2 regions of the Janthinobacterium sp. BHSEK genome follow, and region 2 is predicted to be linked to the other one. Evidence: predicted binding sites of a transcription regulator. Region 2 holds the regulator's gene; the other holds the start of a gene.
The links. Region 2 encodes HrcA, which represses chaperone genes, less so after heat shock. Its sites were predicted from a motif close to TTAGCACTCNNNNNNNNNGAGTGCTAA; they were not measured.
Positions count from the first base shown of each region.

Region 1: the regulator HrcA is predicted to act here: its motif matches at 1,559-1,585, upstream of groES (co-chaperone GroES).

Region 1 covers NZ_JBWBYV010000044.1:79,438-83,732, forward strand. Annotated here, with positions in the region: gene AC0V2Y_RS16090 (cell division protein ZapA) at 1-136, opposite strand, end outside; gene AC0V2Y_RS16095 (hypothetical protein) at 136-399, opposite strand; gene AC0V2Y_RS16100 (hypothetical protein) at 556-1,302, opposite strand; gene groES (co-chaperone GroES) at 1,828-2,118, shown strand; gene groL (chaperonin GroEL) at 2,169-3,818, shown strand; gene AC0V2Y_RS16115 (hypothetical protein) at 4,040-4,295, shown strand, end outside.
Region 2 covers NZ_JBWBYV010000029.1:120,093-138,677, forward strand. Annotated here, with positions in the region: gene AC0V2Y_RS11390 (adenosine deaminase family protein) at 1-433, shown strand, start outside; gene AC0V2Y_RS11395 (short-chain fatty acyl-CoA regulator family protein) at 435-1,817, opposite strand; gene AC0V2Y_RS11400 (CoA-acylating methylmalonate-semialdehyde dehydrogenase) at 1,975-3,483, shown strand; gene AC0V2Y_RS11405 (acyl-CoA dehydrogenase family protein) at 3,493-4,653, shown strand; gene AC0V2Y_RS11410 (enoyl-CoA hydratase) at 4,650-5,435, shown strand; gene AC0V2Y_RS11415 (enoyl-CoA hydratase/isomerase family protein) at 5,428-6,558, shown strand; gene mmsB (3-hydroxyisobutyrate dehydrogenase) at 6,681-7,583, shown strand; gene AC0V2Y_RS11425 (hypothetical protein) at 7,771-8,352, opposite strand; gene AC0V2Y_RS11430 (hypothetical protein) at 8,394-8,993, opposite strand; gene AC0V2Y_RS11435 (HAD family hydrolase) at 9,238-9,963, shown strand; gene hrcA (heat-inducible transcriptional repressor HrcA) at 10,068-11,084, shown strand; gene fur (ferric iron uptake transcriptional regulator) at 11,121-11,552, opposite strand; gene AC0V2Y_RS11450 (outer membrane protein assembly factor BamE) at 11,748-12,377, shown strand; gene dapB (4-hydroxy-tetrahydrodipicolinate reductase) at 12,397-13,206, shown strand; gene AC0V2Y_RS11460 (barstar family protein) at 13,215-13,541, shown strand; gene AC0V2Y_RS11465 (CaiB/BaiF CoA transferase family protein) at 13,655-14,905, opposite strand; gene AC0V2Y_RS11470 (acyl-CoA dehydrogenase) at 14,914-16,092, opposite strand; gene AC0V2Y_RS11475 (LysR substrate-binding domain-containing protein) at 16,253-17,149, shown strand; gene AC0V2Y_RS11480 (VOC family protein) at 17,146-17,511, opposite strand; gene AC0V2Y_RS11485 (DUF6597 domain-containing transcriptional factor) at 17,589-18,377, opposite strand; gene leuS (leucine--tRNA ligase) at 18,510-18,585, shown strand, end outside.

The DNA of each region.
Region 1 (4,295 bases), on a different contig from region 2:
TGACCTTGCCCGCGTCGCGGATGGCTTTCATTTTGCTATCGAGATAGATCGCCGCTTCGCGCAGCGCGCGCTCTTCGCCGTCGCGGCACACCATGCTGTAGGACTGGCCCATGATATTGACATCGACACGCGGCATTACGCTTCCTTCTCGTTCTCGGCAATATAGGCGCCCGCTTCCGAAGCGGCTTGCTCCAGGCCGGCTTGCACCAGTTCGGGAATTTTTTCCAGCAACGCTTCCACCCGCTCCTGCGCCTCGCGCATGCGTTGCACATACAGGGCGTTCTCGGCGGCCAGCGCGGCATTGTCCTTGCGCAATTGCGCGTTTTCACGGCGCAGCGCATGGGTCATTTCGGCCAGCAGGCCTATTTTGTCGGATAATTCGTTGAATTCGGAAATCATCCCGCCACTATAGGGCGGACGCTCCATGGGCGTCAATCGAATCACGCCGCTGTCACACATATTTACATCAATGCAGGTCAGTTGCCGTGAAATACACGCTTTTTCCGGTGCTTTTCGCCATCTGCACGCATCCGCCGGCGCCGCGATGGCAGCGTTTTACTCGTCGACGTAATCGGGTTCGATATCGAGACCGCCATAGCGGTTTTCGCAAGAGCGGCGCACCAGCGTCTGTTGTCCGCCCTTGCCGTCAAGCACCATCGTCAAGTCGCGGCAAGTACGGTGGTAGCTGCCAGGTTTGGCGTCCGTCCGCGAGGGCGTCAAGCGCACTGCCAGCGGCGCCGCATTGCCCAAGCCTTTGTTGCTCCACTGGCGCGTCTTGCCATCCTCTTCATCTTTCAAGGTGCGCACGGCGGCCGTCAGCAAGGCTTGTTTTTCCTTGGCATTCAGCTTGGCGATGGTCACGTCGGACAGGAAGGACGGATACACGACGGGCGCCGGATCCTTGCCCTGCACATCCCAACGGCCGCTGTTCTGCGAACAGGTGCGGCGGCTCAGGTCCTGCGACTTGTCGCCCGCCGTGACGACGAATTTCAGGTCGCGGCAGATGTGCGCCTTCAGGCTGTGTTCCGTCATGCCGGAGTTGCTGAAGTTATACGTGACCTTCACCCGCACACCGCTGTCGCCGCCGTTGTCCCACACATGGGCTTGCTGGTCGTCGTCGTCCTTGTTGAGGTCATTGAACAGCTCGTTGAGCAGCATTTCCTTTTCCAGCGGCGTCAAGGTGGCCACGGTGATCTCGTCGAGCATGGTGGGTGTTTGCGCGGCGGCATTGCCCAGGCAGGCGAGGCCGACGAGGGCGGCACCGAGCAGGCGCAGGGCGGGACGGGAAAGAGTCGATGGCATGGTGTGCTTTCTGGTACAGGGGGAATATTGATATGCAATTGCAATCATCTTATCAAAGTCCATAGCAAAACTCTGTTTCCCGTGCGTACAGGAACGCCCTTCGCCTGACGGGCATGCTAGAGTCGCGCCTGTTGCTGACGCCCGGGAACGAGGCTTGCGTTTGCGCAAACCCTGCGTAGATGCAGGCTGCGCAGAACGTCCAAGCTTATCTTCCCGGAGAATAAGCCCTTGAATAAGCCCCCTACCGTCCCTATAATTAGCACTCGTTAGTAGAGAGTGCTAACAAACTCTTTCGTAGCAATCCTCAGGACATGATGGTGCATGCCGGGCAACAGCAGGGAACGCTACGCGGCGGGCGACGCCGCGATGCCGCCACTGCCCAGCGCCGGCACGCACTCGATGCCATGGGGTTTGCTTGACCGTTGCGGGCTGCTTTCAACGGCGGTCACTGAAAGCACGCCTGGCGCTGTGCCAGGCATGTATTCATTTAGCAACACCTATCCATTGAACTTTAAGGAGTTTTGTATGAATCTGCGCCCATTGAACGATCGCGTCATCGTCAAACGCCTCGACCAGGAAACCAAGACTGCGTCCGGCCTCATCATTCCTGATGCAGCTGCTGAAAAACCGGATCAAGGCGAAGTCCTTGCCGTAGGCAATGGCAAGATTCTCGACGACGGCAAAGTCCGTCCTCTGGATGTCAAGGTAGGCGACCGCGTCCTGTTCGGCAAGTACGCCGGCCAAACCGTCAAAGTTGACGGCGATGAGCTGCTGGTCATGCGCGAAGAAGACATCATGGCGATCGTCGTCAAGTAATTGTTTCCACGTTGTAGACAGATACATCCCGAAACTCAGGAGAATTGAACATGGCAGCTAAAGAAGTAGTATTCGGCGACGCAGCGCGCGCCAAGATGGTCGAAGGCGTCAACATCCTCGCCAACGCAGTCAAAGTCACCTTGGGCCCGAAAGGCCGCAACGTCGTGCTGGAGCGCTCGTTCGGCGCCCCTACCGTCACCAAGGATGGTGTGTCGGTAGCGAAAGAAGTTGAACTCAAAGACAAGCTCATGAACATGGGCGCGCAAATGGTCAAGGAAGTTGCTTCCCGCACCAGCGACAACGCCGGCGACGGCACCACCACCGCGACCGTGCTGGCCCAAGCCATCGTGCGCGAAGGCATGAAGTTCGTTGCCGCCGGCATGAACCCGATGGACCTGAAGCGCGGTATCGACAAGGCTGTTGCAGCGACCGTCGAAGAACTGGCGAAAATCGCCCGTCCTTGCACCACGACCAAGGAAATCGCCCAAGTCGGTTCGATCTCGGCCAACTCGGATGCATCGATCGGCGAGCGTATCGCTGAAGCGATGGAAAAAGTCGGCAAAGAAGGCGTGATCACGGTTGAAGACGGCAAGTCGCTGAACGACGAGCTGGACATCGTTGAAGGCATGCAGTTCGACCGCGGCTACCTGTCGCCATACTTCATCAACAACCCAGAGAAGCAAGTTGCCGTCCTGGACAGCCCATTCGTCCTGCTGTGCGACAAGAAAATCTCGAACATCCGTGACCTGCTGCCGGTACTGGAACAAGTCGCCAAGGCTGGCCGTCCACTGCTGATCATCGCGGAAGACATCGAAGGCGAAGCGCTGGCTACCCTGGTGGTGAACAACATCCGCGGCATCCTGAAAACCTGCGCAGTGAAAGCACCTGGCTTCGGCGACCGCCGCAAAGCCATGCTGGAAGACATCGCTGTCCTGACGGGCGGCCAGGTGATCGCTGAAGAAGTCGGCCTGACCCTGGAAAAAGTGACCCTGGCCGAACTGGGCCAGGCGAAACGCATCGAAGTGGGCAAGGAAAACACCATCGTCATCGATGGCGCCGGCGAAGCTGCCTCGATCGAAGCACGCGTGAAACAAGTGCGTGTACAGATCGAAGAAGCGAGCTCGGACTACGACCGTGAAAAACTGCAAGAGCGCGTCGCCAAACTGGCTGGCGGCGTTGCCGTGATCAAGGTTGGCGCAGCCACCGAAGTCGAAATGAAAGAGAAGAAAGCCCGCGTTGAAGATGCACTGCACGCAACGCGCGCTGCCGTGGAAGAAGGCATCGTGCCAGGCGGCGGCGTAGCCCTGCTGCGCGCACGCGCCAACATCACGGTCAAGGGCGACAATGCTGACCAGGACGCTGGTATCAAGATCGTCCTGCGCGCGATGGAAGAGCCACTGCGCATGATCGTGCAAAACGCCGGCGAAGAAGCTTCGGTCGTCGTGGCAGCCGTACTGGCTGGCACGGGCAACTACGGCTACAACGCTGCCAACGGCACGTATGGCGACATGGTGGAAATGGGCGTTCTGGACCCAGCCAAAGTGACCCGTTCGGCGCTGCAAAACGCCGCTTCGATCGCTTCGCTGATGCTGACGACCGACTGCATGGTCTGCGAAATCGCTGACGACAAGGCAGCCGGCGGCATGGGCGGCGGCATGGGTGGTATGGGCGGCATGGGCGGCATGGACGGCATGATGTAATGTCCGGCGGCCTGTCGCGCAGGCGACGGCGCGACAGACCGCATACGCCGGGACAGGACAGGCAGACCAAAAGCTGCCAGCGCCTCCCGGCGGCCCCGAGAGCCATCTTCCACGGAAGGTGGCTTTTTTTTCGCCTGGCTTTTTAGAAATTTCAACGATTGCCCACCTGCACGTTTTGCTTTAGCATGGCCGCCATCGTCCCTCATTCTCACGCCACCATCATGCCGCCACGCGCCTCTTCTTCCAAAACCACCATCATCGCCGGCATCCTGGCCGGCTTGCTGGCCGCCGGGCTCGGCGCTTTCTACCTGCACCAGCAGGCCGCACCGCACGGCACCAATACCCCGGCCGCCAGCAGCCCGGCGCCGGAGCAGAGCGCGCGCGCCGTCGATGCGCTGATGGCATTGCCGGAGATCAAGGCCTGGTCGGCGCATATCGAAAAGGCGTCCGGCGGCCGCGCCCACGGCGCCGTGATGG
Region 2 (18,585 bases):
GCCGTGGATGAACGTGGCGACGGCGATAGACGAATTGCAGGTGGACCGGGTCGACCACGGCTACACGATCGTCGACAATCCTGAACTGGCGCAGCGCTGCGTGGAACGGGGCCTGGTGTTTACCGTCGTGCCCACCAATTCGTATTATCTGCGCACCCTGGCGCCCGAACGCTGGGCGCTCGACCACCCGATCCGCGCCATGGCCAAGCTGGGCCTGAAACTGCATCCGAACACGGACGATCCGACCCTGCACCACGTGACGCCGACGGGCGCCTGGATGATGATGCGCGAATTCGGCTTCGGCCTCGACGACATGCGCGGCTTCATGTTGAATGGCCTCGACGCGGCCTGGATAGACGAGAGCACGCGGCGCGACTGGCGCGCGGAATTTACGCGCGAGTTCGACGCGCTGCGGGCCAGGGTCATCGAGTAAATCAGGCCGACGCCGGTGGTGGGGCCAGCAGCGAGGGAAACGCCCGCTGCGGGCAGCTTTGGCGCTCGCACACCTTGCAGCCCGTGCCGATCGGCGTGGCGCTGGATGGATCGTGCAAATCGAGTCCCTTCGAATAGATCAGCCGGTGCGCCTGCGAGATATCGCAGCCCAGCGCCACGGCAAAGGTCTTGCCCGGTGCGCGGAAACCCGGCGACGCCGTGCTGACCTGGCGCGCGATCCACAGGTAGGTGCAGCCGTCGGGCATGCTGGCCACTTGCGTGAGCACCTGGCCCGGATGGCTGAAGGCGTCGTAGACGATCCACAACGGACACGTGCCGCCCACCCTGGAAAAATGGAAGTCCGTCGCCGACTGGCGCTTCGAGACATTGCCCGCGCGGTCGACGCGCACGAAGAAAAACGGCAGCCCCGCCGCATCGGGGCGCTGCATGGTACTCAGACGGTGGCATACGGCTTCGAAACCCACGCCGAACTGGTGCGCCAGGCGCTCGATATCGTAGGCGCGCGTCTCCGCCGCCTGCAGGAAGCGCTGGTACGGCATCAGCAGGGCGCCGGCGAAATAATTGGAAAACGCCAGGCGCGCGCCCGTCTGCGCGGCCGCGCCGGAGAGTCCTGCCGCCAGCACGAGCGCGTCGATCAAGTCGCTGTGCTCGAGCAGGCTGATTTGCGCCGCCATCTGGAAGGCGCGCTGGCCGCCCGTCAGGGTGTCGGGCAGAAACAGGATATGGTGTTGCGCGTCGTAGCGGTGCTTGCGCACCATGCCCGCGTCGCCATCGGACAAGCGCACCTGGATGCCGTGGCGCTCCAGCAGGCGGCCTTGCAGCGCGTCGAGCGTGCGCAGGGCGGGATCGAGTTCGCCCGCCACCCGCTCCGCCGCCCGGTCCAGTTCATCGATATAGTTTTGCCGCCGGTTCAGGTATTCGCGTACTTCCTCGTCCGTGGAGGGCGCCGCCGAGCTGGCGCCGCGGCTGCCGTCGTCGAGGCGCGCGGCCAGCGTATCGGCCCGTTCCGCCATCACGCGGTAGCGCCGCTGCAAGAGCAAAATCGAGCGCGCCAGCTCCGGCATGTTTTCCACCAACATTTTCAATTCCGCCATCGAGGTGGGCGGCGCGTCGGGCAATTCGCCGAACACGTCGCGCACGTCCGCCACCAGGCTGGCGCTGTCGTGTTCGGAAAAGATTTGCGGATCGACCCCGAGAACACTGCCGATGCGCAGCAGAATCGGCACCGTCAGCGGGCGCTGGTTGCGCTCCATCTGGTTCAGGTAGCTGGGCGAGATGCCCAGGGCCTTGGCCAGCGCCACCTGCGTCATGCGCCGTTCCTCGCGCAGCCGCTGCAGGCGCACGCCCATGAAAACCTTTGCCATCGCGTTTCCTCTTCCCCGGTTTGTGGAATCTGCAAATTTACAATCTTTGCAGATTAACAGATTCATCTTTGCATTATCTCGCATTTTCACGCCTTGTTTGCAGGCTGGATTGTGCGAATAATGCAAACAGACCTATACCCCAACGAGGAGACACCGAGTGACCACGCAAACCGCAATTCCGACCGTTCCACTGTTGATCAACGGCGAGTGGGTCGAATCCCGCACCACCGTCTGGCGCGACGTCGTCAACCCCGCCACGCAGGAAGTCCTGGCCAAGGTACCGTTCGCCACGCCCGATGAAGTGAACGCGGCCATCGCCTCGGCCCAGCGCGCCTTCAAAACCTGGCGCAAGACGCCGATCGGCGCCCGTGCCCGCATCTTCCTGAAATTGCAGCAGCTGATCCGTGAAAACATGGCCGACCTGGCCGCCACCCTCACCATGGAACAGGGCAAGACTTTGCTCGATGCGGAAGGCGACGTCTTCCGCGGTCTGGAAGTGGTCGAGCATGCCGCCAATATCGGCACCCTGCAGATGGGCGAATACGCGCAAAACGTGGCTGGCGGCGTCGACACCTACAGCGTGATGCAGCCGCTGGGCGTGTGCGCCGGCATTACCCCGTTCAATTTCCCCGCCATGATCCCCCTGTGGATGTTCCCGATGGCGATTGCCTGCGGCAATACCTTCGTGCTGAAACCATCGGAGCAAGATCCGCTCGTGACGGAAAAACTCGTGCGCCTGGCCTTGCAGGCGGGCATCCCGGCCGGCGTGCTGAACGTCATCCACGGCGGCGAAGACGTGGTCAACGCCCTGTGCGACCATCCGGATATCAAGGCCATCTCGTTTGTCGGCTCGAGCAAGGTGGGCACGCATGTGTACCAGCGCGCCAGCCTGAACGGCAAGCGCGCGCAATGCATGATGGGCGCCAAGAACCATGCCGTCGTCTTGCCGGATGCCAATAAAGAACAGACCCTGAACCAGCTGTTGGGCGCCGGTTTCGGCGCGGCCGGACAGCGCTGCATGGCCGCGTCCGTTGCCGTGCTGGTGGGCGAAGCGCGCGAGTGGCTGCCGGAACTGTCCGCCAAGGCGCAAGGCTTGAGCGTGGGCGCAGGCAAGGACAACCCGGACCTGGGCCCCGTGATTTCCTGCGCGGCAAAAGAGCGCGTGCACAGCCTGGTCGCCAAGGGCATCGAACAGGGCGCCGTGCTGACGCTCGATGGCCGCGACGTGAAGGTCGATGGCTATCCGAACGGCAACTTCGTCGGCCCGACGATTTTGTCCGGCGTGAAGCCCGGCATGGTCGTGTATGACCAGGAAATCTTTGGCCCCGTCCTGATTGTCGTCGAAGTCGATACCCTGGACGAAGCGATTGCGCTGGTGAACGCGAATCCGAACGGCAACGGCACGGCCCTGTTCACGCAAAGCGGCGCGGCCGCGCGCTATTTCCAGGAAGAAATCGACGTGGGCCAGGTGGGCATCAACGTACCCATTCCCGTGCCCGTGCCCCTGTTCAGCTTTACGGGTTCGCGCGGCTCCAAGCTGGGCGACCTGGGTCCGTTCGGCAAGCAGGTCGTGCTGTTCTACACGCAGACGCAGACGATCACCCAGCGCTGGTTCACGGATGCGGCCTCGGTGGGCAAGGTCAACACCACCATCAGCCTCAAGTAAGGAGTGGCCATGGACTTTGAATTGAGCGACGAACAGCGCGAGTTCCAGCAGGCGGCGCGCGCGTTTGCCGAAGGCGAACTGGCGCCGCACGCGGCGCACTGGGATGCGGAATCGATCTTCCCGGTGGAAACCATCGCCAAGGCGGGCGAGATGGGCTTTTGCGGCCTGTACACGCCGCAGCGCTGGGGCGGCCTGGGCCTCTCCCGCCAGGACGCGGCCATCGTCTTCGAGGAACTGGCCGGCGGCTGCACCTCGACCACGGCCTACATCACGATCCACAACATGGCTACCTGGATGCTGTCGCGCTGGGGGCAGGAAGCGCTGTGCGACGAGTGGGTGCCGGCCCTGGCCGCCGGTCAGAAGCTGGCCAGCTATTGCCTGACGGAACCGCAGTCGGGCTCGGATGCGGCGTCCTTGCGTACCAAGGCAGTCAAGGATGGCGACTTTTATGTGCTGGACGGCACGAAAGCGTTTATTTCGGGTGCGGGCCAGACGGACATGCTGATCGTCATGGCGAGAACCGGCGGCGAGGGCGCGGCCGGTATTTCCGCCTTTGCCGTGCCGGCGAATTTGCCCGGCATCGTGTATGGCAAGAAAGAAGAAAAGATGGGCTGGAACAGTCAGCCCACGCGCATCATCAGCTTCGATCAGGTGAAAGTGCCTGTCGGTAACTTGCTGGGCGCGGAAGGCGAAGGCTTTGCCATCGCCATGAAGGGCATCGATGGCGGGCGCATCAATATCGCCGTGTGCTCGGTGGGCACGGCGCAGGCGGCCCTGACGCGGGCGCAGGCGTACATGAAGGAGCGCACGCAGTTCGGCCGCGAGCTGGCCCAGTTCCAGGCGCTGCAATTCAAGCTGGCCGACATGCTGACGGAACTGGTGGCGGCGCGCCAGATGGTGCGCCTGGCGGCCTGGAAACTCGACCAGGAAAGCCCGGATGCGACGGCGTATTGCGCCATGGCCAAACGTTTCGCCACGGATGTGGGTTTCAATGTGGCCAACGATGCGCTGCAATTGCATGGCGGCTACGGCTACATCCGCGAGTACCCGCTCGAGCGCCATGTGCGCGACACGCGCGTGCACCAGATCCTGGAAGGGACGAATGAAATCATGCGCCTGATCGTCGCGCGAGCGATTCTGAAAGACGGCGCCACGGAGACCTTACGATGACTAAAGTGTATACCAATCTGCTGCTGGAACGCCGCGGCCACACGGCCCTGGTGACTCTCGACAACCCGCCCGCCCACACGTGGACCCTGGCCAGCCTGCGCGCCCTGAAAGAGTTGGTGGCCGACCTGAACCTTGATCCGGACGTGTACGCGCTCGTGATCACGGGCGGCGGCGCCAAGTTCTTCTCGGCTGGCGCCGATCTGAAAGTGTTTGCTGACGGCAATAAAGACACGGCGTTCGCCATGGCCGCCGCGTTTGGCGAGGCCTTCGAGGCACTGTCCGCGTTTCGTGGCGTCAGCATCGCCGCCATCAATGGCTATGCCATGGGCGGCGGGCTCGAATGCGCGCTGGCCTGCGATATCCGCATCGCCGAGGAACACGCGCAGATGGCCTTGCCGGAAGCCTCCGTCGGCTTGCTGCCGTGCGCGGGCGGCACGCAGCACTTGCCGTGGCTGGTGGGCGAAGGCTGGGCCAAGCGCATGATTTTATGTGGCGAGCGCGTCGATGCGGACAAGGCCCTGGCCATCGGCCTCGTCGAGGAAGTCGTGCCAACTGGCAAGGCTGCCGCCACGGCACTGGCCCTGGCCGCCAAGGTGGCGCGCCAGAGTCCCAGCAGCGTGACGGCGTGCAAGACCCTGATCCAGGGCGCGCGCAGCCATCCGCTGGTCGATTCCCTGCCCGACGAGCGCACCCTGTTCCTGGGCCTGTTCGATACGCAAGACCAGAAAGAGGGCGTGCAGGCGTTCCTGGAAAAACGTCCGGCGGAGTGGAAGAATGGTTGAGACTTTGCTTGAAACCGTGAAAATCGAGGAACGCGACTGTCCCGGCGGCAAGAAGCTGGGCGTCATCGCCCTCGATGCGCCGAAGTCCTTGCACGCCTTGACCCTGGACATGATCCGCGCCATCGACGGCGCCCTCGTGCGCTGGGATGCTGACGACGCCATCGCCTGCGTGGTGCTGCAATCGTCGACGGACAAGGCCTTCTGTGCCGGCGGCGACGTGCGCAGCCTGCGTTCGGCCGTGGCCGAGCAACCGGGTGTCGTGCCGAACCCGCAGGCGCTGGCCTTCTTTGCCGAGGAGTACCGGCTCGACCACCGCATCCATACGTATGCGAAACCGCTGCTGGTGTGGGGCGGCGGCATCGTCATGGGCGGCGGCCTGGGCCTGATGGCCGGTGCCAGCCACAAAGTGGTGACGGAAAGCACGCGCATTGCCATGCCGGAAATCACGATCGGCCTGTTCCCCGACGTGGGCGGCAGCTGGTTCCTGGGCCGCATGCCGGGCCGCAGCGGCCTGTTCCTCGGTTTGACGGGCGCGCCGATGAACGCGGCCGACGCGCTGTTCGCGGGCCTGGGCGACTATTTCCTGCGCCAGGAAGAGCGGAACATGGTGCTCGACGCGCTGGCGCTGGCGCAATGGCAAGCTGATCCGCAGGCGAATCACCAGCAGCTGAGCCGCTTGCTGCGCGGCTTCTCGGCGCCAGCCTCCATGCTGCCCGTCTCCGAAGTGCGCGCCAACTTCGACGCCATCGCCGCGCTGACGCAAGCACCCACCTTGCCCGAAGTGGTGGCCGCCATTGCCGCGTATGACGGCGATTCGGTCTGGCTGCAAAAGGCGGCCCACTCGCTGGACAAGGGCGCGCCCACTTCGGCCGCCTTGGTGTGGGACATGCGTGTACGCACGCGGCACATGAGTCTGGCGCAAGTGTTCCAGCTGGAACTGATCGTTGCCGTGCAATGCTGCGCCCACGCAGACTTCAGCGAAGGCGTGCGCGCCTTGCTGATCGACAAGGACAACGCGCCGCAGTGGCAACCGGCCAGCCTGGCCGAGGTCAGCGCAGCGTATCTGGACGAGTATTTTGCGGCGCCGTGGAGCACGCATCCACTTGCCGACCTACACATTTAAACATTTAAGTAGTGCATAAAAATGCTCAGGGCTAGGCGCCTTGCCGAAGGCAGTACGACTAGTACGACGAGGCAAGGCAACAACGCCATGGGCTTTTTTAGGCGCTACAGGAGATATTTACCATGCAACATATCGCATTTATCGGCCTGGGCAACATGGGCGCGCCGATGGCCCGCAACCTGGTGGCCGCCGGCTTCCACGTGTCCGTGTTCGACCTGGCGCCGGCGGCGGTGGCGTCGCTGGTCGAGGCGGGCGCCACGGCGGCCGCGTCCGCCAGTGCGGCCGTGCAGACGGCCGACGCCGTTATCACCATGCTGCCGGCCAACAAGCACGTGCAGGAGCTGTATCTGGGCGCCGGCGGCGTGCTCGATTCGGCCAAGCCGGGCGCCCTGTTCATCGATTGCAGCACCATCGCGGCCGACGTGGCGCGGCAGGTGGCGCAGGCGGCCAGCGAGCGCGGCTTTGCCATGATCGATGCGCCCGTCTCGGGCGGCACGGCGGGCGCGGCGGCCGGCACCCTGACCTTCATCGTCGGCGGCAGCGAAGTGGCCTTGCAGCAGGCGCGGCCCTTGCTGGAAAAGATGGGCAAGAACATTTTCCATGCGGGCGAGGCGGGCGCGGGCCAGGTAGCGAAGATTTGCAACAACATGCTGCTGGGTATCTTGATGGCGGGGACAGCCGAGGCGCTGAACCTGGGCGTGGCGCATGGCCTTGATCCGAAAGTGTTGTCCGAGATCATGGCCAAGAGTTCGGGCCGCAACTGGACCCTGGAAGTGTACAACCCGTGGCCCGGCGTCATGGACGGCACGCCCGCCTCGCGCAATTACACGGGCGGCTTCGGCACGGCGCTGATGCTGAAGGACCTGGGCCTGGCGCAGCAGTCGGCCCTGTCGGCGAACGCGCCCACGCCCTTGGGCGGGCTGGTGCGCCAGCTGTACCAGATGCATGCGCAAGCCGGTTATGCGCAGCAGGATTTCTCCAGCATCGTGCAGATGCTGCAGCCGGGCTTGAATCAACCGGCCTGAGAAATTTTGGACAAAAAAAAGCCCGCTGGTGAAAGCGGGCTAAATCCAATTCTTGGAAGAGTTGGAGGAGACAGATGCATTATGCTGCATCGCCACATATAATTCCAATTTATCTTTCGAATATCAACTATAGATTTCCATGATATCTCTTCCTGGCAGCCGCGTCGCGGCTGCCAGCGTCACCGCATCAGGCCGGATTGCAGGCGATCTGCACGGTCGTCACGTTCGCTTCGCCCATGACGCCAACGCCGGTGTTCGGCGCCACGCTGCATTTCAAGCCGGTCGGCTGGGCAAATATGCTGATGCCATACGTGTCGCCATCGGGAACACGCGACGCCAGGGTGAAGGTCGTGCTGTCCTTGGCCACCGAGGTTTGCGCATTGCCGTTGATCAGGATCAGGCCGTCGGCTGTCAGGCCAGTCACCGTGCCGCCTACCGTGTAGCTATTTTGCGTGCACATGACGGCCGCCTGGATGCTCAGGTAGTGACCGGCCGAACCGGTCCCGCCACTGACGGTGCAAGTCATGTGGGCTGGCTGGGTCTGCACGGTGATGTTGTAGTCGGTGCCATAGTCGATGCGCTTGGCAAAGGTGAACGAAGTCTGGCCCGCTGTAATCGGGAGGTTGACGCCGGCGTTGGCCAGGACCAGGCCGTTGGTGTTCAAGTTGCTGATGGTGCCGCTGACATCATACGAGGCCTTGCCGCCGCAAGCAGCCAGTCCCAGGGTCAACAGCAGCGCGGCGACAGGGCGCAGGCAGGATAACTTCATGTATTTCTCCAATCCAATATAGTGGTGACGAATCGCGTGGCTTACAGCGCCGTGCAGTTCAGTGTGGCGCCGGTCGTGGCGGCTGAACCCATGGTGCCGACGACGTCGCGGCCGTTGGCGCTGGCAGAACCCACGAAACTGCACGTCTGGCCCGTTGGATACGTCGCGATGGAAATATTGTAGGCGATGCCGTCATTGACATTCGGGAATGTATAGCTGGTGCTGCCTTTCAGCGGGCTGGTGGTGGTATTGCCGATGGCCAGGGTCAAGCCGTCGGCGGTCAGGCCCGTGATGGTGCCGCTCAGCGGGTAGGAGTTGGTCACGCAGCTCACGAAGGCCGTGGTCACGGTATAGCTCGATGCCTTGCCGACGCCATTGGTAATAGTGCAGACGGCGCCCTTTGGCTGTTGCGCAATGGTGATGTCGTAGCGGTCATCGGTGCTGACCAGCTTGGTGAAAACAAAGGAGGTCTGGCCTGAGGCGACAGGCAGGCGTTCGCCATCATTCAGCAGAATCAGGCCATCTTTTGCCAGATTGGAGACTTGGCCGCTCAGATACAGGTTGCCGCCGCTGCCGCCGCAGGCCGCCAATGTGACGGCGCAAGCCGCCGCCAGCATCGAGCGCAGGTACAAATTTTTCATACATTCTCCAAAACGAATTAGGTTGGGTAGCGCAACGCGGACGCTGGCGCCGCATTGGAATGGCGCCTATTTTAGTCTATCTGGCAAGCCGGATGATCTTGCCTTGTATCACCCTGTAACAATTTTTCGCCGGGAAGCGCTGGCCCGGCCCCATTTCATGGGGGCGCCGCCATGCTGGCGGCGTCGATCAATGCGACAATAGATGCAGGCTGCGCACTGTGGCGCGGCATCCACCGTGAGTCCCATGTCCCTTGCTCCTGTAAAACCTGCCGTGCCGCCCAAGGCCATCCTGTTCGACCTCGACGATACCTTGTGGCCCATCGCGCCCGTGATTGCCGCCGCCGAAACCCTGCTGCACGACTGGCTGGCCACGCATGCGCCCAAGGTGGCGCAGCAGTTTTCCATCGAGCTGTTGCGCCAGCACCGCCTGGCCATGCTCAAGGAACAACCGCATTTCCATGGCAATCTGATCGAGTTGCGCCGCGCGGGCCTGCTGACCGCCTTCGAGGCCGCTGGCGAGGATGCCGCCCTGGTCGACGGCGCCATCGCGCAGTTCCTGGCCGCGCGCCATCGGGTCCAGCCGTATGACGACGTCTTGCCGGGCCTGGCCTGGATGCGCCAGCGCCTGCTGCTCGGCTCCATCTCGAATGGCAATGCGGACCTTGAAATTATCGGACTGGCGCAGCATTTCAAGGTGTCGATTGCCGCCAGCGATTTCGGCGTGGCCAAGCCCGACGCCAGCATCTTCCTGGCCGCTTGCGCCGCGCTGGGCGTGGCGCCCCATGAAGCCGTGTATGTGGGCGACGATCTGTATTTCGACGTGACGGGGGCGCAAGGGGCGGGCATGCGTGCCGTGTGGATGAACCGCAAGGGCAGCGACGCCCACCTGGCCGCCGGCGTGCAGCCCGACGCCATCTGCGCCAACTTTGATGAATTGCTGCTGTGGCTGCAGGGGCAACTGGAAGATTGATCGCCGCTGGCCGGGCGAACGTGCATAATAGGCGCTGTTGATGCAGGTTCGGCCGCTTTCGCTGCCGCTTGCTTAATAAAGATTATTTGCTTACCTAAAACACCATGCAACTCGATACACGTGCCCAAACACTGCTGAAAGCCCTGGTCGAGCGATATATCGCCGACGGCCTGCCGGTCGGTTCGCGCGCCTTGTCGAAAATTTCCGGCCTCGACCTGTCGCCGGCCACGATCCGCAACATCATGGCCGACCTGGAAGAGCTCGGTTATGTCTCCAGTCCCCATACTTCGGCCGGACGCATCCCCACGCCGCGCGGCTACCGCATCTTCGTCGACACCCTGCTGACCGTCCGGCACCTGGACGAGCACCTGGTGGAATCGCGCATGCGCCTGCAGACGCCGCAGCCGCAAAAAACCATCGCCAACGCGGCGCAGATGCTGTCGTCGCTGTCGCAGTTCGCCGGCGTCGTGCTCAGCCCGCGCCGCGAATCCGTGTTCCAGCAAATCGAATTCCTGCGCCTGTCAGAAAAACGCATCCTGCTCGTCATCGTCGCTCCCGGCGGGGATGTGCAGAACCGTTTATTGCTGACGGAAGCCGACTATACGCCGGCGCAATTGGTGCAATCGGCCAATTACATCAACCAGAATTACGGCGGCCTGTCCTTCGACGCCGTGCGCGTGCGCCTGCAGGGTGAATTGCGCCAGTTGCGCGACGATATGGGCAGCCTGATGCAGGCGGCCGTGGAAGCGGGCAGCGAAGCGATGGCCGACCATAGCGACGACATGGTCATTTCCGGCGAGCGCAACTTGCTCAGCGTGAGCGATCTGTCATCGAATATGCATTCGCTGCGCCAGATGTTCGACATGTTCGAGCAAAAGACGGGCTTGATGCAGTTGCTCGACGTGTCGAGCAAGGCGACGGGCGTGCAGATTTTCATCGGCGGAGAATCGAACCTGGTGCCGATGGATGAGATGAGCGTGGTGACGGCGCCGTATGAAGTCAACGGCAAGATCGTGGGAACATTGGGAGTGATCGGACCGACGCGCATGGCTTACGAGCGCGTCATTCCGATCGTCGACATCACGGCCAAGCTGCTGTCGAGCGCGCTCAGCCAGCATTGATGGCTGGCCTTCCCTTGCGGGAGCGGCCGGCGTGGGTCAGGCTGTTTTGTGCGGGCAGGCTGTCTTGGTGCAGTTGCCGTAGATGGCCAGGGCGTGTTCGGCGATCTTGAAGCCGCGCTCTTCGGCCACTTTTTGCTGGCGGATTTCGATTTCTTCGTCGAAGAATTCTTCGACCCGGCCACAGTCGAGGCACACCAGGTGGTCGTGGTGGGAGCCTTCGTTGAGTTCGAAAATCGCCTTGCCGGTTTCAAAATGGTTGCGGTTGAGCAAGCCTGCCTGTTCGAATTGCGTGAGGACGCGGTAGACAGTTGCCAAACCGACATCCATATTGTCGGCCAGCAGAATCTTGTAGACATCTTCCGCGGTCAGGTGGCGTACCGGGCTACTCTGGAAGATATCGAGTATCTTCAGCCGTGGCAGGGTGGCTTTCAGGCCGCTTGCCTTGAGATCACTAGGATTGTTACTCATGTTTGTTGCTCGTATGTGGGTCAGGTGCTTTATCATATAGCGTTTTGTCGGGGAGTGCCAAAATATGCATTTTTTGGCGGGCCGGTCACTCCTGGCGTTTTGTTCATCCAATTGAGGTCATTTATGCGCGTAACCCCGGCTGTATTGCCATCTCTCTGGCACCGTCTTTCATTTCGAGCACCAGTCGTGGCAGGCATGGTCTGTGTCGCGCTGGCCATGTCCGGCTGCGCCAGCCGTGGCATCCTTGGCGAAAAGCCGGCAGCTGCTCAAAAAGAAGGCAAGGAACTGGTCCCCGAACAGGGCGCGCAGACGACCACCATTACGCCGCTGCAAAAATTCATGTGGTTTTTCTCGCCGTACCGTCCAGACATTCAACAAGGCAACTTTGTCTCCGAAGAGATGCTGGCCCAGTTGAAAGTGGGCATGACGCGCGACCAGGTGCGTTTCGTCCTCGGCACCTCGCTGCTGACCGATATCTTCCATGCCGACCGCTGGGATTATCCATTCCGTCTGGCCCGGGGCAGTGGCGAAACCACCAGCAGCCGCGTGGTCGTGTACTTCGGCAAGGATGGCAAGGTTGAGCGTTTCGAAGGCGGCAACTTGCCGACGGAGAAAGAATATATCGACCGTATCGCCGGTCCGTCGCCATTCGCCAAGGTCGCCAAGGCCGACGTGCCTGCCGCCGCCGTGCCATCGCCCGTGGCGCCAAGCGCCGTGCCGGTACCGGCCGATGCCGCCCCTGCCATTCCTGTGAGCAAGCCTGAAGTTGCACCGGCACCTGCCGCCGAGCCGGCACCTGCGCCTGCCGCCGAACCCACCAAATAAGTTGCTGTAAGAGAATAAAATGACTGAACTGAAAATCGCCATCGCTGGCGCCAGCGGCCGTATGGGCCATATCCTGATCGAAGCGGTCAGCAACGCGCCCGACGCCGTGCTGACCGGCGCCCTCGACCGCGTCGGCTCGCCGACCGTCGGCCAGGATGCCGCCGCCTTTCTTGGCAAGCCTGCCGGCGTGCTGATCGAGTCGGACCTTGCCACCGGCCTGGCCAATGCCGATTACCTGATCGACTTCACCCGTCCCGAAGGCACCTTGCAGCACCTGGCGTATTGCGCCGAGCACGGCGTCAAGATGATCATCGGCACCACCGGTTTCGATGACGCGGGCAAGGCCGCCATTGCCGCCGCCGCCGAAAAGACGGCCATCATGTTCGCGCCGAACATGAGCGTGGGCGTGAATGTCACCATGAAATTGCTGGAACTGGCCGCGAAAAGCCTGTCCGAAGGCTACGACATCGAAATCATCGAAGCGCATCACCGCTTCAAGGTCGATGCGCCGTCGGGCACGGCCCTGCAAATGGGTGAAGTGGTGGCCGGCGCCCTGGGCCGCGACCTGAAGGAGTGCGCGGTGTACGGCCGCGAAGGCGTGACGGGCGAACGCGACCCGTCGACCATCGGCTTTGCCACCATCCGCGGCGGCGATATCGTCGGCGACCATACGGTGCTGTTTGCCGGTATCGGCGAACGCATCGAGATCAGCCACAAGTCGAGCAGCCGCGTCACCTACGCCCACGGCGCCCTGCGCGCGGCGCGTTTCCTGGCCGACAAGCCGACTGGCCTGTTCGACATGCAGGATGTGCTGTCGCTGAAGAACTGAGGAAGACCATGGCCACTGCCATCCTGAATGGAAAAGACATCACCGACGCAGCAAGCTTCCACGCGCAATGCGTGCAAGCCTTCGGTTTCCCCGAGTTCTACGGCAACAGCATGGATGCCTGGGTCGATTGCCTCAGCTACCTGCGCGACGATGAAAACATGACGCAGTTCCGTTTGAAGTCGAACGAAGTGCTGGAAATCGTGGTGCAGGACGCTGACGCGATGAAGGCGCAAGTGCCTGATTTATTGGAAGAAATCACGTTTTGCATCGCCGGCATCAATGAACGCTATGACGATTATGGTGAAAAGCCGGCGTTGAAGCTGGTACTCAAGTGAATAGAATCGTAGGTCGGATTAGGCCCTGCGGGCCGTAATCCGACAACATTATTGGCTGTGCAAGTCGGATTACGCGCAAGCGCTAATCCGACCTACGTCCAGACGACCAACATTTACACCACCTTGCGCTCACGCAAGCCGTCAATCTCCTCACCGTCCAACCCCAGCCACTGCTGCAGCACCTCGTTCGTATGCTGCCCCAGCAAGGGCGGCGGCAAGCGGTATTGCACCGGCGAGCCGGACAGGCGCACGGGATTGGCCACCAGCGCCACCGTGCCCGCCGTCGGGTGCGGCATTTCCACTTTCAAGCCCCGCGCCACCACTTGCGGGTCGGCAAAGACCTGGTCGATGCGGTTGACGGGGCCGCACGGCACGGCTTGCGCCTCGAAGGCGCTGATCCACTCGGCCGTCGTGCGCATGACCGTGGTCTGGCGCATCAGGGGAATCAAGATGGCCCGGTGCGCCACGCGCTGCGGGTTGGTGGCGAAGCGGTCATCCTGCGCCCATTCCGGGTGGCCGGCGACGGCGCAAAAACGCGAAAACTGTCCATCGTTGCCGATCGCCAGAATCATGTCGCCATCGGCCGTGGGAAAGTCTTGATACGGAACAATGTTCGGATGCGCATTGCCCATGCGCTGCGGCACTTTGCCGCCGCACAAGTAGTTCGCCGCCTGGTTGCCCAGGGCCGCCACTTGCACGTCCAGCAGGGCCAGGTCGATATGCTGGCCCAGGCCCGAGCGCTCCCGTTCGGCCAGCGCCGCCTGCACGGCGATGGTGGCGTACAGGCCCGTCATGATGTCCGTCTGCGCCACGCCCACTTTTTGCGGCCCGGCGCCAGGCTGGCCATCGGGCACGCCCGTGATGCTCATCAAGCCGCCCATGCCCTGGATCAAGAAGTCATAGCCGGCGCGCGCCGCGTACGGCCCGTCCTGGCCGAAGCCGGTAATCGAGCAATACACGAGGCGCGGATTGAGTTCGAGCAAGCTGGCTGAGTCCAGGCCATATTGCTTCAAGCCATCGAGCTTGAAATTTTCCAGCAGCACGTCTGCCTCTTGCGCCAACTTGCGCACCAGGGCTTGCCCTTCAGGGGCGGCCAGGTCGATGCACAAGGAGCGCTTGTTGCGGTTGGCGCACTGGAAATAGGCCGCTTCGGCCGTGTCGCGGCCGTCCTCGTCCTTCAGATACGGCGGCCCCCAGGAGCGCGTGTCGTCGCCGCGGCCCGGCTGCTCGACCTTGACGACGTCGGCGCCGAGGTCGGCCAGCATTTGCCCGGCCCACGGGCCGGCCAGCACGCGCGACAGGTCCAGCACGCGCAAGCCGGTCAACGGCGCGGGCCGCAGGGTGGAGGCGAGGGTGGAAGCCAAGGCATCCATTAGTTGAAGGCGGCGATGCCGGTGATGGCGCGGCCGATGATCAGCGCGTGCACGTCGTGCGTGCCTTCATAGGTGTTGACCACTTCCAGGTTGACCAGGTGGCGGATGACGCCGAACTCGTCGGAAATGCCGTTGCCGCCCATCATGTCGCGCGCCACGCGGGCGATATCGAGCGCCTTGCCGCAGCTGTTGCGTTTCATGATAGACGTGATTTCCACGGCCGGCGAGCCCTCGTCCTTCATGCGGCCCAGGCGCAAGCAGCCTTGCAAGCCCATGGTGATTTCCGTCAGCATGTCGGCGAGTTTCTTTTGCACCAGCTGGTTGGCGGCCAAGGGGCGGCCGAATTGCTGGCGGTCCATCGTGTACTGGCGCGCCTTCAGGTAGCAGTCTTCGGCCGCGCCCAGCGCGCCCCAGGCGATGCCGTAGCGCGCGCTGTTCAGGCAAGTGAACGGGCCTTTCAAGCCGCGCACGTCGGGGAAGGCGTTTTCTTCCGGGCAAAACACTTCATCCATGACGATTTCACCGGTGATGCTGGTGCGCAAACCGACCTTGCCGTGGATCTCGGGCGCCGACAGGCCTTTCCAGCCTTTTTCCAGCACGAAACCGCGGATCGCGCCCTCGTCGTCCTTGGCCCAGACGACGAACACGTCGGCGATGGGGCTGTTGGTGATCCACATCTTGGCGCCGGAGATACTGTAGCCGCCCGGTACCTTGCGCGCGCGCGTGACCATGCTGCCAGGGTCGGAGCCGTGGTTCGGTTCCGTCAGGCCGAAGCAGCCGATGAATTCGCCCGTCGCCAGTTTCGGCAGGTATTTCTGTTTGGTTTCTTCGTTGCCGAAGGCATTGATCGGCACCATCACCAGCGACGATTGCACGCTCATCATCGAGCGGTAGCCCGAATCGACGCGCTCGACTTCGCGCGCGGCCAGGCCGTAGCAAACGTAGTTCAGGCCGGCGCCGCCGTATTCTTCCGGAATGGTCGTGCCCAGCAAGCCCAATTCTCCCATTTCGCGGAAGATGGCCGCATCCGTGCGGCCATGGCGGAACGATTCGAGGACCCTGGGCACCAGGCTGCCCTGGCAATAATCGCGCGCCGCTTCCAGCACGGCGCGTTCGTCGCCCGTCAGTTGTTCTTCCAGCAGCAGGGGGGAATTCCAGTCGAATACGGTTTTGCTCATCACAGGCCTCGCAGGTGAGCGCCGGTGATCGGCGCAAGATTGAATATGGCTCATGGTAGGTTCTTGCCTAGCCTTGCGCAAACGATTTTTTCGCACCCAGACATGCGTGCTACGCATATCTTGCGGCATACTAGAGGAATTTCACCGGCCGGATACCCCCATGTCACGCAAAATTCCCATGCTGCAGGCGCTAAATTGTTTCGAGGCGGCCGCGCGCCACCAGAGCTACACGCACGCGGCGCGCGAACTGTCGCTGACGCAAAGCGCCGTGTCGCGCCAGATTTCATCGTTGGAAAGCTTTCTTGGCGTGCAACTGTTCCAGCGCACGCGCCATGGCGTGCTGCTGACCAGCACCGGCGCCGCGTATGCGCGGCAGATCGCGGCCCGCCTCGATGGACTGGAGCGCGACACGCTCGACACCATGGCGCGCCAGGGCGGTGGCGGGACCTTGCAGCTGGCCTCGGTACCCACGTTTGCCACGCGCTGGCTGATGCCGCGGCTGTCATCACTGGCGGGCATGCACCCGGACATCGTCGTGCATATCGATGCCTACACGAAACCGTTCATGTTTGCCGATACGGAATACGACGGCGCGCTGTACGCGGGCACGCCCGAGCAGCTGGCGCGCTGGCCCGGCACGCGCGCCACCTTGCTGATGCATGAAGAAATCGTGCCCGTCGCCAGCCCCCGCCTGCTGGCGGCGCGCAGCGCCTGGCAGCCGCAGGATTTGCTGGACCTGACTTTGTTGCAACAAAGTACGCGCCCGGGTGCCTGGCGCCAGTGGTTTGACGCCATGCAGGTCGATGGAGAAGGGGCGCGCTACGGCGCGCGCTATGAGCTGTTTTCCATGCTGGCCATGGCGGCCGTGCAGGGGCAGGGCGTGGTCTTGCTGCCCCGTATGCTGGTGGAGGCGGAACTGGCGCGCGGCGAGCTACGCATCGCATGCGAGCGCCCACTGCGCGGCCAGCGCGCGTATTACCTGATCACGCCCGAGGCGGCGCATGAAAAGCTGGCCTTGCAGCAGTTCCGGCTATGGCTGCAAGGCGAGGCGGCCTAGACGACCTTGGCCGTATCGAAGTGAGGATTGTCGATCAGGCCGATCTGATTGCCGAACGGGTCGAGCAATTCCACCGTGCGGATGCCGTCGCCCACGTCCGTGATCGGGTGATGCAGGGTGCCGCCCAGTGCCACGATGCGCTCGACCTCCTGCTCGATGCCGTCCACGCCCCAGTACGTCACGCTGCCCTGCGTGCCGGGCTGGCCGTCCGGCAGCAGGCCCAGCTCGAAGCCGCCGATGGCAAAGCCGACATAGAACGGCTGGTCGAAATACGGTGCCGTGCCGAACACCTGGCTGTACCAGGCCTTGGCCTGCTCCAGGTCGGGGACGGGATAGGTGACGGTGCGTAAACCCTTGATCATGTTCTGCTCCTGGTGAATGAAGAATAACGCCATCATGCCACCGGCGCGCGCCGCGCGATTGGAAAAATGGAAGGTGCTCACGCGCGTCGGCCCGTCAGCCACGCTTCGGGCGAGCGGCGGGTGAATTCCTGGAAGTCGTGGATCAGGTGCGACTGGTCGAAATAGCCGTATTGCAAGGCCACTTGCACCCAATCCGGCTGCTGCGGCAGGCTTTTCAAGCCAGCGCTGGCGGCCCGGAAACGGCAGATGCGGGCAAACAGCTTCGGGCTGATGCCCACGTGCTGACGAAATTGCAGCGCCAGGTGCTGGCGCGACACCCCCAGCTGCTGCGCCAGGCCGTCCACGCGCACCTGGCCGCATGCGCGCTCGATGGCCGCGATGGCATGGTCGGCCACGCCGGCCTGGCGCCGTGGCGGCGCGGCGCGCAGGCGCAGCAGCAGATAATCTTGCAAAATGGCAATTCTTTGCGCGTTGGACAAGGGTTCGCTCCACAGGGCGTCGCCCAGGCGCGCCGCCAGCTCGCGGCCCCACAGCTGCCGCAGATCGGCACGTCCATCATTGAGTTCGCACAAGGGCAGCTGGAAGAAGCGTGCCGCCGCGCCCGGCTTGAAGCGGGCCGCCACCGTCTGCACGAGGCCCTGGCTGACGACGGCAATCGGCGTCGTCATCATGCCGACGGCAAAGCTGGCGTCCTGCTGGTCCTGGCACAAAATATCGATGCAATTGTCGGGCAAGACCTGGTGCGTCAGGGGCGTGGCGCCCGTCTGCACGCGGCAGGTCCAGACGCAGTCCAGCCAGGGCCGCAGGGCGGGGAGGGGCGGATATTCCTGGTAGACGATCATGGCCGGCTTTGATGCAAAGAACAAGATTGCCCATATATTACACAGCATAATTGTGCGCTTGCCAAAATTTGCCGGCCCGGGCCGCCAGCGCGCCGCGCTATCGGGCGGCGACAACCAGTATAATGCTCGGTTCATATCCACTATTGGCCGCACATCATGCAAGATAAATATAGTCCCGCCGACGTCGAACAAGCCGCCCAATCGCACTGGAAGGCGATCGACGCCTATAAAG